3 regions of the Streptomyces sp. NPDC099050 genome follow, and region 3 is predicted to be linked to each of the others. Evidence: riboswitches for the same ligand, from Rfam matches in the RefSeq annotation. Region 3 holds a riboswitch; each other region holds the start of a gene.
What was found. Region 3 has a riboswitch for cyclic di-AMP ahead of ACIQV3_RS07500 (M23 family metallopeptidase). Riboswitches for the same ligand answer to the same signal wherever they lie in the genome.

Region 1: it holds a riboswitch for cyclic di-AMP, as region 3 does, so the genes downstream of both, ACIQV3_RS33150 (transglycosylase family protein) here and ACIQV3_RS07500 (M23 family metallopeptidase) in region 3, are expected to answer to the same signal.
Region 2: it holds a riboswitch for cyclic di-AMP, as region 3 does, so the genes downstream of both, ACIQV3_RS25785 (peptidoglycan DD-metalloendopeptidase family protein) here and ACIQV3_RS07500 (M23 family metallopeptidase) in region 3, are expected to answer to the same signal.

What each region holds. Positions count from the first base shown of each region.
Region 1 is NZ_JBIWAE010000026.1:26,064-29,331, reverse strand. It holds gene eno (phosphopyruvate hydratase) at 1-663, opposite strand, end outside; gene ACIQV3_RS33150 (transglycosylase family protein) at 984-1,691, opposite strand; cyclic di-AMP (ydaO/yuaA leader) riboswitch at 1,694-1,865, opposite strand; gene ACIQV3_RS33145 (transglycosylase family protein) at 2,142-3,268, opposite strand, start outside.
Region 2 is NZ_JBIWAE010000016.1:148,544-151,811, forward strand. It holds gene ACIQV3_RS25780 (winged helix DNA-binding domain-containing protein) at 1-954, opposite strand, end outside; gene ACIQV3_RS25785 (peptidoglycan DD-metalloendopeptidase family protein) at 1,021-2,052, opposite strand; cyclic di-AMP (ydaO/yuaA leader) riboswitch at 2,055-2,252, opposite strand; gene ACIQV3_RS25790 (tyrosine-protein phosphatase) at 2,568-3,268, shown strand, end outside.
Region 3 is NZ_JBIWAE010000003.1:375,067-378,334, forward strand. It holds gene ACIQV3_RS07495 (GntR family transcriptional regulator) at 14-679, opposite strand; gene ACIQV3_RS07500 (M23 family metallopeptidase) at 861-1,655, opposite strand; cyclic di-AMP (ydaO/yuaA leader) riboswitch at 1,668-1,827, opposite strand; gene ACIQV3_RS07505 (M16 family metallopeptidase) at 2,032-3,268, opposite strand, start outside.

The sequences.
Region 1 (3,268 bases), on a different contig from region 3:
CAGCGCGGCGCGGTTCGACTCCAGGTTCGGCGCGAAGCCGCCCTCGTCGCCAAGACCGGTGGAGAGGCCCTTGGTGTGCAGGACCTTCTTGAGCGTGTGGTAGACCTCGGCACCCCAGCGAAGGGCCTCGGAGAAGGACTCCGCGCCGATCGGGGCGATCATGAATTCCTGGATGTCGACGTTGGAGTCGGCGTGCGACCCACCGTTCAGGATGTTCATCATCGGAACGGGCAGCAGGTGCGCGTTCGGACCGCCGAGGTAGCGGAACAGCGGGAGGTCCGAGGCCTCGGACGCGGCGTGCGCGACGGCGAGGGAGACGCCCAGGATGGCGTTGGCGCCGAGGGAGGCCTTGTTCTCGGTGGCGTCCAGGTCGATCATCGCCTGGTCGATCAGGCGCTGCTCGGTGGCGTCGTAGCCGACGAGCTCCGGGCCGAGCTGCTCGATGACGGCGAGGACGGCCTTCTCGACGCCCTTGCCCATGTAGCGGTTGGGGTCACCGTCGCGGAGCTCTACGGCTTCGAACGCTCCGGTGGAGGCGCCGGACGGGACTGCAGCACGGCCGGTGCTGCCATCGTCGAGGCCCACCTCGACCTCGACCGTGGGATTGCCTCGGGAGTCCAGGATTTCCCGGGCTACGACGACGTCGATGGACGGCACGAGCATCTCCTTCTGGGATGTGACGCTGGGTGTGCGGTGGCGTGTCAGGCCGTGGGATGGCCTTGCCGCTTAGAGCCTAACCGCCTCCGGGCACTCGGCCAGCCGACCGCCCGGGGGCTGGGACGAAAAAGGGCCTGAATGCCCCTCTTACAGGACATAGGACCCTTGATCATCTGCGTTCCGGAGGCTCCGTCAGGCGGAGAACATCCGCACACAGCACCGCCCGGCGCGAAGGGGGTTGCGCGCCGGGCGGTGGAATCTCTGGTGGAACTACGCGGTGGAACTACTGCGCGTCGCGAAAGCGGCCGCGAGCGTTCTCACGGTTTTCAGCTGAGGTTCAGCTTCTGACCCGGGTAGATCAGGTCGGCGTCCGACAGGATCTCCTTGTTGAGGTCGAAGAGCTTCTCCCAGCCGCCGGACACCTTGTTCGCGTCGGCGATCGCGCCCAGCGTGTCGCCGGACTTGACCTCGTAAGAGCCGTTGCCCGTCTTGGGGGCTTCGGTCTTCGGCGCGGCGGCCGGACGCTCGGAGCGCGTGGTCGGAGCCTCGACGCGCTTGGTCTCCTTCTTCGGAGCCTCGGCCTTCGGCTTCGGCGCAGCCGGCTTCGGCTGGGTCTTCGGCTTGGAGGGGGTGGTCGTCCCCGAGCCGCCGCCGGTGTAGGAGGAGTTCGACAGGCCGACGCCGCAGGACGGCCAGGCGCCCTTGCCCTGGCCCTTGAGGACCTTTTCGGCGATGGCTATCTGCTGCGACTTGGAGGCCTGGTTGGCCTGCGCGGCGTACGCCTTGCCACCGAACGCGGCCCAGGTGGACGACGAGAACTGCAGGCCGCCGTAGTAGCCGTTGCCCGTGTTGATGGACCAGTTGCCGCCCGACTCGCACGAGGCGACGCGGTCCCACTCGGCGCCGGTCGCGGCGGAGGCGGTGCCCGCGGCCATCAGCGGCGCGGCCACGGCCACACCGGCGACACCGGCGAGCGTGACGATGCGGACGGCCTTGGAGCCACGACGGTGCTTGCCCTTGCCCGAAAGCAGCATGGAGTTCTCCTCACCGACGCCTACGAGGTGAGCTGTCGGGTTCGGGCGAGTGAGTGCCCGGCCGAGCGACCTAGCGCTTGGCTTAACCCCTAGCCGGCGATGTGACCGTCTCTCAACGGCCGCGACCGGCGCCTACCTTGGTTCCCCCGCTCCTGCCTTCGGCGCTTTACGCGACGAGTGTTCCCTCCGTCCGCCGGCAGGATTCGGCGATGCGGTCGAAGGAGCCCGCGGTGGCGAGCGATTCAGAAGGTAGACAGGTCTCCCCCCGATGTTCAACGAGGGACATCGGGGGGAATCGGTGCCTACTTGCGCTCCCCGGAAGGGCGTTTGCGCAGGTGAGGGCGGGGTTTGCGGAACGCTCCGGGCCGGACACGCCAGTTGACCTGAAGAGACACATGTCTCACTTACAGAAAACGGACAATCAGCTGGTTCCGGGCGCCTTAAGTGCCCTTATTGATGCGTTAGATCCAGATTCTGACCGGGCTTGATCAGGTCCGCATCGCCGCCGATGACCTGCTCGTTGGCCTCGTAGAGGCCCTTCCAGCCACCCTTCACTCCGTTGGCGTCCGCGATCGCGATGAGGCTGTCGCCCGCCTTCACGGTGTACGTGGGGTCCGACGCGGCATCAGGCGCGGCGGACGTCTCGAGCGCGGCCGGGCCGCGGTGCTTGCCGCCGCCCTCGGTCGCGCCGGGGGTCGCGCCGGGGGTCGCCGGCGCGCTCGGAGCGGTGGAGGCGCCGGGTGCGGCCGGAGTCGTCGGGGCCGTGGGATCAATCGGGTTGGCCGGATTTGCCGGGTTCGCGGAATTCCCCGGGTTGGTCGGGTTGGTCGGGTTCGCCGGGTTCGTGGCGTCCCCCGGGTTGGACGGGGAGACGGGAGCCGTCGGGCCCACCGGCGCGGTGGGGTCCGCGGACGGCGGCGCCGTCGGGTCCACCGGAGCGGTCGGATCGACGGGATTGACCGGGCCCACCGGGGCGGTGGGGTCCACCGGGCCCGTGGGAGGCGTCGGGCTCGTGGGAGGCGTCGGGTCGCCCGGGAGCCCCGGGGGCGTCTCCAGGTCCGGCGCGGGCATGACGGGCAGTTCGCCGGGCACGCCGATCGGATAGCCGGGCTGCGTCGAGGCCGACGGGGCCTCGGGCGCCGGGGTCTTCGGCGTAGGGGCCCCGAAGTCCGTGGACGGCTTGCCCGAGCCGGTGTGGGGCACGGTGTCGTCCGGACGGGACGGGGCCGGGGTGACGGATCCGGAACCGCCGGGCAGGCCCGGGTCCACCACGGCGGCGGGCCCGTCCTGGGTCAGACCGGCCCGCACTCCGCACAGCGGCCACGCCTGGGGGCCCTGGGAAGCCAGCACCCGTTCGGCGACCGCGATCTGCTGGGAGCGGCTGGCCAGGTCGGCGCGCTCGGCGAAGTCGAGCCCGCCGGCCTGCTTCCACTGCTCCTGGGTGAACTGCAGCCCGCCGTACGCGCCGCCGCCGAAGTTGGCACTCCACGTGCCGCCGCTCTCGCACTCGGCGACCTTGTCCCATGTGGAGGTCTCCGCCGCGCTCGCGCCCGTGGCGGCGAGCAGCGGCAGGGCGA
Region 2 (3,268 bases), on a different contig from region 3:
GGCGACGTGACCGTCGACCAGCAGGGTCGCCAGGGTGTCGCCGTTCATCCGCGCGACAAGCTTGCGGTAGGGCGGCGGAACGATGCGGCTCCGGTCGGCGTAGGCCAGCAGCACGCTGTCCCACATGGCCATCAGCCGGGGCGGCGCCGGCGTGTCCTCCTGCGGACGCGGCGCGCCCTGGACGTCGAACAGTTCCTCGCCCGCCGGTCCCGTCAGCCGGTCGAGCCGTCCGGAGTGCTCCAGCGCGCCAAGGGCCCGGCGCACCCTGGTCCGCTGGACCAGGGAGAACTGCGCCACGTCCGCCACCGACGCCGGCCCGAACCCCTCCAGGTAGCGCAGGACCAGCGTCCGCAGGGATTCCTCCGAAGCCTCCGGGTCCGCCGGTACGGTGCGCGGCCGGCTCGGGGGCGCGACGTACGAGGGACGTTCCCCGAACGACCACGGCGCGGCGGTGGGCGCGTGCAGCAGCGGTGCGTACTGCCGCAGTCCCCACCACGCTCCCGGCCGCGGCGCGGCCCCCAGCCGGTGTCCGAGCCAGGCCTCGCACTCCGCCGTCGTACGGGGCCGGTCGGCGAAGTCCAGCAGCTCCGGCACGAGGGCGTCGGCGTCCTCGGCCGTCAGCCCCGAGTCCGTGAAGCGGGTCCCGAGCCGGGCGGCCCGTACGGACGGCTGCACGGCCTCCCGGAAGGCCGGGTAGTCCTGCGCGTGCACGGCGTGCAGGGTCAGCCGCATCAGCGTCGACTTGAGGACCTCGCGCCCCGTGAAGGCGGCGTCGAGGTCCGACGGGTCGAAGCCGGCGAGCCGGTTCCACAGCGCGAGGTACGGCGAGGCCGCGAGCTGCGCCTGCAGGGCGACCACCCGGCGGACCGCGTCACCGACGCCCATCACCTCGCGCCGCAGCAGCAACTGCCGTGCGAGGGTGGAGCGGTTGAGCTCCCTTGCGCTGATCTTCATGCCACGCCCGTCCCGTCCCGTGCCGGAACGCGCAGCCTAACCGGCACCTCCGACAGCGCCTCGGATTCAGATGCTGACGCCCTTCGACCGCAGGTAGGCCAGCGGGTCGATGTCCGAGCCGTACGAGGGCCCGGTGCGGATCTCGAAGTGCAGGTGCGGGCCGGTCGAGTTGCCGGTGGAACCGGAGAGGCCGATGCTCTGGCCGCCGGTGACGCTCTGGCCGGACGAGACGGACAGCTGGGAGAGGTGCGCGTACTGGCTGTACTTGCCGTCCGTGTGCCGGATGACCACCTCGTTGCCGTACGAGCCGCTCCACCCGGCGGAGACCACGGTGCCGGCGCCGACCGCCCTGACGGTGGTGCCGGTGCCGGCGGAGAAGTCCACACCGGTGTGGTAGCCGCTGGACCACATGGAACCGGCGGTCTTGTACGCGGTGGAGGGGCCGCCGCCGACCGGGGCGACGAAGCCGGTGGACGCGGAACCGCCCTGCTGCTCGGCGGGCGCGGCGTCCTCGGGGGCGGCCGCCCCGTCGTTGGAGCCCGACTCGGAGGAACCCTCACCGGAGGAATCCGACGAATCGCCAGAAGTGGAAGAACCGAACGAAGCGGACTTCTTGGCCGGCTTCGGCGTTCCGGCCGGCGCGGACTCGGCGGCCGCGGCCGGAGCCGCGCCCTTCGCGCCGAGGGTGAGCTCCAAGCCCGGGTGGATCAGCGACGGGTCGGTGCCGACGGCCTCGCGGTTGTCCGCGTAGAGCTGCTCCCAGCCACCGGTGAGCTGCTGGCGCTCGGCGATCTTGGAGAGGTAGTCGCCCGGCACCACGGTGTAGACCGTGGGGGCGCTCTGCGCGGCGGCCGGCGCGGCCTGGAGGGCGGCGCCCGCCTGCAGAGCCACGGCCTGCAGAGCCACGGCCTGCGCGGCCGCCACCTGCGGGGCCAGGACCGGAGCGGCGGCGGGCGCCGCGGCCGGGACTCCCGCGGCGTGGGCGCCGGTGGCGCCGAGCAGCGGAAGCGCGAGGGCCGCGCCGCCGGTGCCGGCGGCGGCGAATCCGCGGGATATCGAGCGGGACTTGGGACGGCGGTGCTTACCCGTTCCGTGCATGGTGAATTCCTCTCCGACGCCTGCGAGGTGAGCTGTCGGGTTCGGACTGGAGATGTCCGGCCGCCCCTGTGCCGGTGAACAGCACTTGTACGGCTTCACCCCGAGCTGTCCCGTTGTAAAGATCTCAACCGGAGATCCGGAACAGCGGCTTACCTGGTTCCCCCGCTCCTGCCGCGCGCGTGAATAGTCGGGTGCGGTTTCCGGTCGGCGGCAGGATTAGGCGGTCCGTCCGGATCGATCGCGAACGTAATCGAGTGCGGCCGCAGGGAACAAGTCATGAATTCCCCAATGGAATCTTGAAGATGACGGGCCGCCGGAATTCTGGTCACCCTCCGTCCATTCCGCGCCTCCAACAACCGCCCCAGCAAGGCAATTCGACATTCGCGATCAGCCACTCAACGTCACCGTATGATCTGGCTCACGGAGGCGTGTCCGATCTCGCCTCTCGCTATGGCAAGTTGGCCATAACCGGCGCAATTCGGACACCATCAACGACGACCACACGGAGGAGCCCGGTGACCCAGCCGATACCCCAGAGTCCGCACGAGGAGCCGGCACTGACCGGAGTGCGCAACTTCCGCGACGTGGGCGGGCTGCCGACCACGGACGGCCGCAGGGTCAAGTCGGGACTACTGTTTCGAAGCGGACATCTGGCGCATGCCACCGAAAGCGACGCGGAATTCCTCGGGTCGCTCGGACTGCACACCGTCTTCGACTTCCGCAACGGAGCCGACCACGCGCTGGAGGGTCCGGACGTGGAGCTGCCCGGGGTGCTCAACGTCAACATCCCGCTGTCCGATCCGGCCGACGGCAGCGAGTTCTGGAAGATGGTCCGCAACGGGGAGCTGGCGGACCTCCGCGAGCTCCTGGGCGAGGGCAGGGCCGCCGACCGGATGTCCCGTTCGTACCGGGCGATGATCCGTACCCGTACCGCCGAGCACAGCCGGGTGGTGCACGCGCTCGCCGAGCACAGCGTCCCGGCCCTCATGCACTGCGCGGCCGGGAAGGACCGGGCCGGCCTGTCGATCGCCGTCACCCTGCTCGCGCTGGGCGTGGAGCGGGAGGCGATCCTGGCGGACTACCTGGAGTCGAACGCGCCGCACAACCGCTACCGGGTCCGCCGGGGCAGCGACGCGCCCGAGGCCCGCGCCCCCGAGGTGATGGAGCTGCTCGCCCCGCTCTTCGACGCCCGCGCCCCGTATCTGACCACGGCCTT
Region 3 (3,268 bases):
TATACGGCGTTTGTTAATGCGGAACGCTCGCCGTGTTTACGGCAGGTTGCAAAGTCCTCACGCGCATCCGGTGCGCCCCCGCCGCCCGGTCCACGTGGGCCGCGGTCAGCGCCCGGGCCCGCTCGGCGTCGCCCCGGGCCACCGCGTCCACGATCGCGCCGTGCTCCGCCCAGGACTCCGCGGGCCGCACCGGGGCCTCCACCACGTACATCCAGGCCACCTTGTGGCGCATCTGGGTGAGCAGGGCGATGAGCCCGGGGCTGCCCGAGGCCTGGGAGAGCGTCTCGTGGAACCAGCCGCCCAGGGAGCGCAGATCCTCCCCCTGGCCCCGCCTGGCCCGCTCCTGGCCCAGCCTGACCAGGCCCCGCAGCACCTTGAGGTGGGCCTCGCTGCGGCGTCTGGCCGCCCGGGCGGCAGCGAGGGGCTCCAGGAGCATGCGCAGCTCCAGGAGGTCGGCCGCCTCCTGCTCGGTCGGCTCGGCCACGCAGGCGCCGGCATGCCGGCGGGTGGTCACGAACCCCTCGGACTCCAGCGTGCGCAGCGCCTCGCGGACCGGAACGCGCGAGACTCCGTACCTTCGGGCCAGCACTTCCTCGGTCAGCCGGGCGCCGGGCCCGAACACCCCGGAGACGATGTCTTCGCGGATCGCTGTGCATACCGTGTGCGCGGGAATACGCAAGACCGGACCTCCGCCTTTTTCGTATGACTGTGCGCGGTGCGACTCTATTGCAACACACGATAATTTCCGAGGACGGCCGGAAATACGAAACATTCACACACGCGGAGCGCGAAACACGACGAAGGCCCCGGCTCTCAAAGAGCCGGGGCCTCCGCGGAAGACGTGCGGTGGGGCGAGCGGGTCAGATGCTGACGCCGTGCGAGCGCAGGTACGCCACCGGGTTGATGTCCGAACCGTAGTCGGCGCCGGTGCGGGCCTCGAAGTGCAGGTGCGGGCCGCTGGAGTTGCCGGTGGAGCCCGACAGGCCGATCTTCTGGCCCGGGACGACCTGCTGGCCGACGGAGACGCTCAGCGAGGACATGTGCCCGTACTGGGTGTACGTGCCGTCGGCGTGCTTGATGACGACGTTGTTGCCGTACGCGCCGCCATAGCCCGCCTCGACCACGGTGCCGAGACCCACGGCCTGCACCACGGTGCCGGAGGCGGCGCGGAAGTCGATTCCCGTGTGGCTGCCGGAGGACCACATGCCGCCACCCGCGTGGTACTGCGTGCTGATGGAGGTGTTGTCGAGCGGCGACACGAAGGTGTTGAGGCGCTTGCGCTCCTCTTCGCGGGCGGCACGCTCGGCGGCCTCGCGCTCGGCCTTGGCCTGGGCTTCGGCCTTCGCCTTGGCCTCGGCGGCCCGCTGGCGGGCGTCGGCCTCGGCCTGCGCCTTGGCGGCGGCGGCCTCGGCGGCCCGCTCCTGGGACTGGGCCTGGGCCTCTACGTCACCGGCGAGCTCGTCGGCCAGCACGATGGTGTTCAGGGCGCCGGTGTCCTCCACGGAGGGGGACTTGTCCGCGGCGAACGCGGGGCCGGCCAGGGAGCCTACGACGCCGGTGGCGGCGAGGGCGGCTATGCCGGCGTAGCCGGCGGTCTTGCGGCTCAGACGGCTCGAGCCACGGTGCTTGCCGGCGGCACTACTGCCAAACGCCATGAAGGGGCTGATCCTTTCCTTCCCTCTCGCCTACCGGGTTAGCTGACGGGTTCGGAGCAGGAAGGTCTCCTACGGGCCCCCTCTTGCGAGGCGGTCCGATTCACCCCAGGGACACAAGTGGGTCCCCGGCTCCCCAGGCTCGCGCCTGACGGGGACTCGGCGATCGCTGCCCGGTGCCGCGGACGCGGCGTTTACAACTGACGGACAGCACGGCCGACGCTAGGCGGATCATCAGCCAATCACCAAACAGACACGCTCTTTTGTTGCGTACGCCACACCACATACAAGCAACCACACCAGAAAAGAGACAAGGAGCCCAAAAGGGACCCCGGCGGACAAACCACCGGAGCCCCTTCAGTGACAGGCCAGTTGGCGATCAGTTGGCGACCACGGTCACTTCACCGATCCCGAGGGCCCGTACCGGCTCCTCGATCAGCGAGGCGTCCCCGACCAGGACCGTGACCAGACGGTCCACCGGGAAGGCGCTGACGACCGCCGAAGTGGCCTCCACCGTCCCCGTTTCGGCCAGCCGCGCGTACAACTGCGCCTGGTAGTCGTCCGGGAGCTCCTGCTCGACCTGGTCGGCGAGCGTGCCCGCGACGGAGGCGGCGGTCTCGAACTTCAGCGGGGCCACGCCCACCAAGTTCTGCACGGCCACGTCCCGTTCGGCGTCGGTCAGGCCGCCCTCCGCGAGGGTGCGCAGCACCGTCCAGAGGTCGTCCAGGGCCGGGCCGGTGTTCGGCGTGTCCACCGAGCCGCTGATGGCGAGCATCGAGGCGCCCTTGCCGTCGGCCGTGGAGCGCAGCACCTGGCCGAAGGCGCGCACGCCGTACGTGTACCCCTTCTCCTCGCGCAGCACCTTGTCCAGCCGGGAGGTGAGCGTGCCGCCCAGGCAGTACGTGCCGAGCACCTGGGGCGCCCAGACCCGGTCGTGCCGGTCCGCTCCGATGCGGCCGATCAGCAGCTGCGTCTGGACCGCGCCGGGCCGGTCCACGATGACCACGCGGCCCGTGTCGTCGGCAGTGATCGGCGGGACCGGGCGCGGGGCGGTGGTGTCACCGGTCCACGCGCCCAGGGTGTCGGCCAGGACGGCGTCCAGGTCGATGCCGGTCAGGTCGCCGACGACCACCGCGGTGGCGGTCGCGGGGCGCACGTGGGCCTCGTAGAAGGCGCGTACGGCCGCGGAGTCGATGCGGGCGACCGTCTCCTCGGTTCCCTGACGCGGGCGGGACATCCGCAGGGAGGCCGGGAAGAGCTCCTTCGAGAGCTGCTTGGCGGCGCGGCGCTGCGGGTTGGCGCTCTCGTGCGGGATCTCGTCGAGCCGGTTGCGCACCAGGCGGTCGACCTCGGCGTCGGCGAAGGCCGGTGCGCGCAGCGCCTCGGCGACCAGCCCCAGCGCCTTGTGCAGGCGGGAGGCCGGGACCTCCAGGGAGACCCGCAGGCCGGGGTGGTCGGCGTGCGCGTCGAGGGTGGCGCCGCAGCGCTCCAGCTCGGCGGCGAACTCCTCGGCGGAGCGCTTGTCGGTGCCCTCGGACAGGGCGCGGACCATGATGGTGGCCACGCCGTCGAGGCCCTCGGGCTCCGCGTCGAGCGGGGCGGTGAGGTTGATCTCG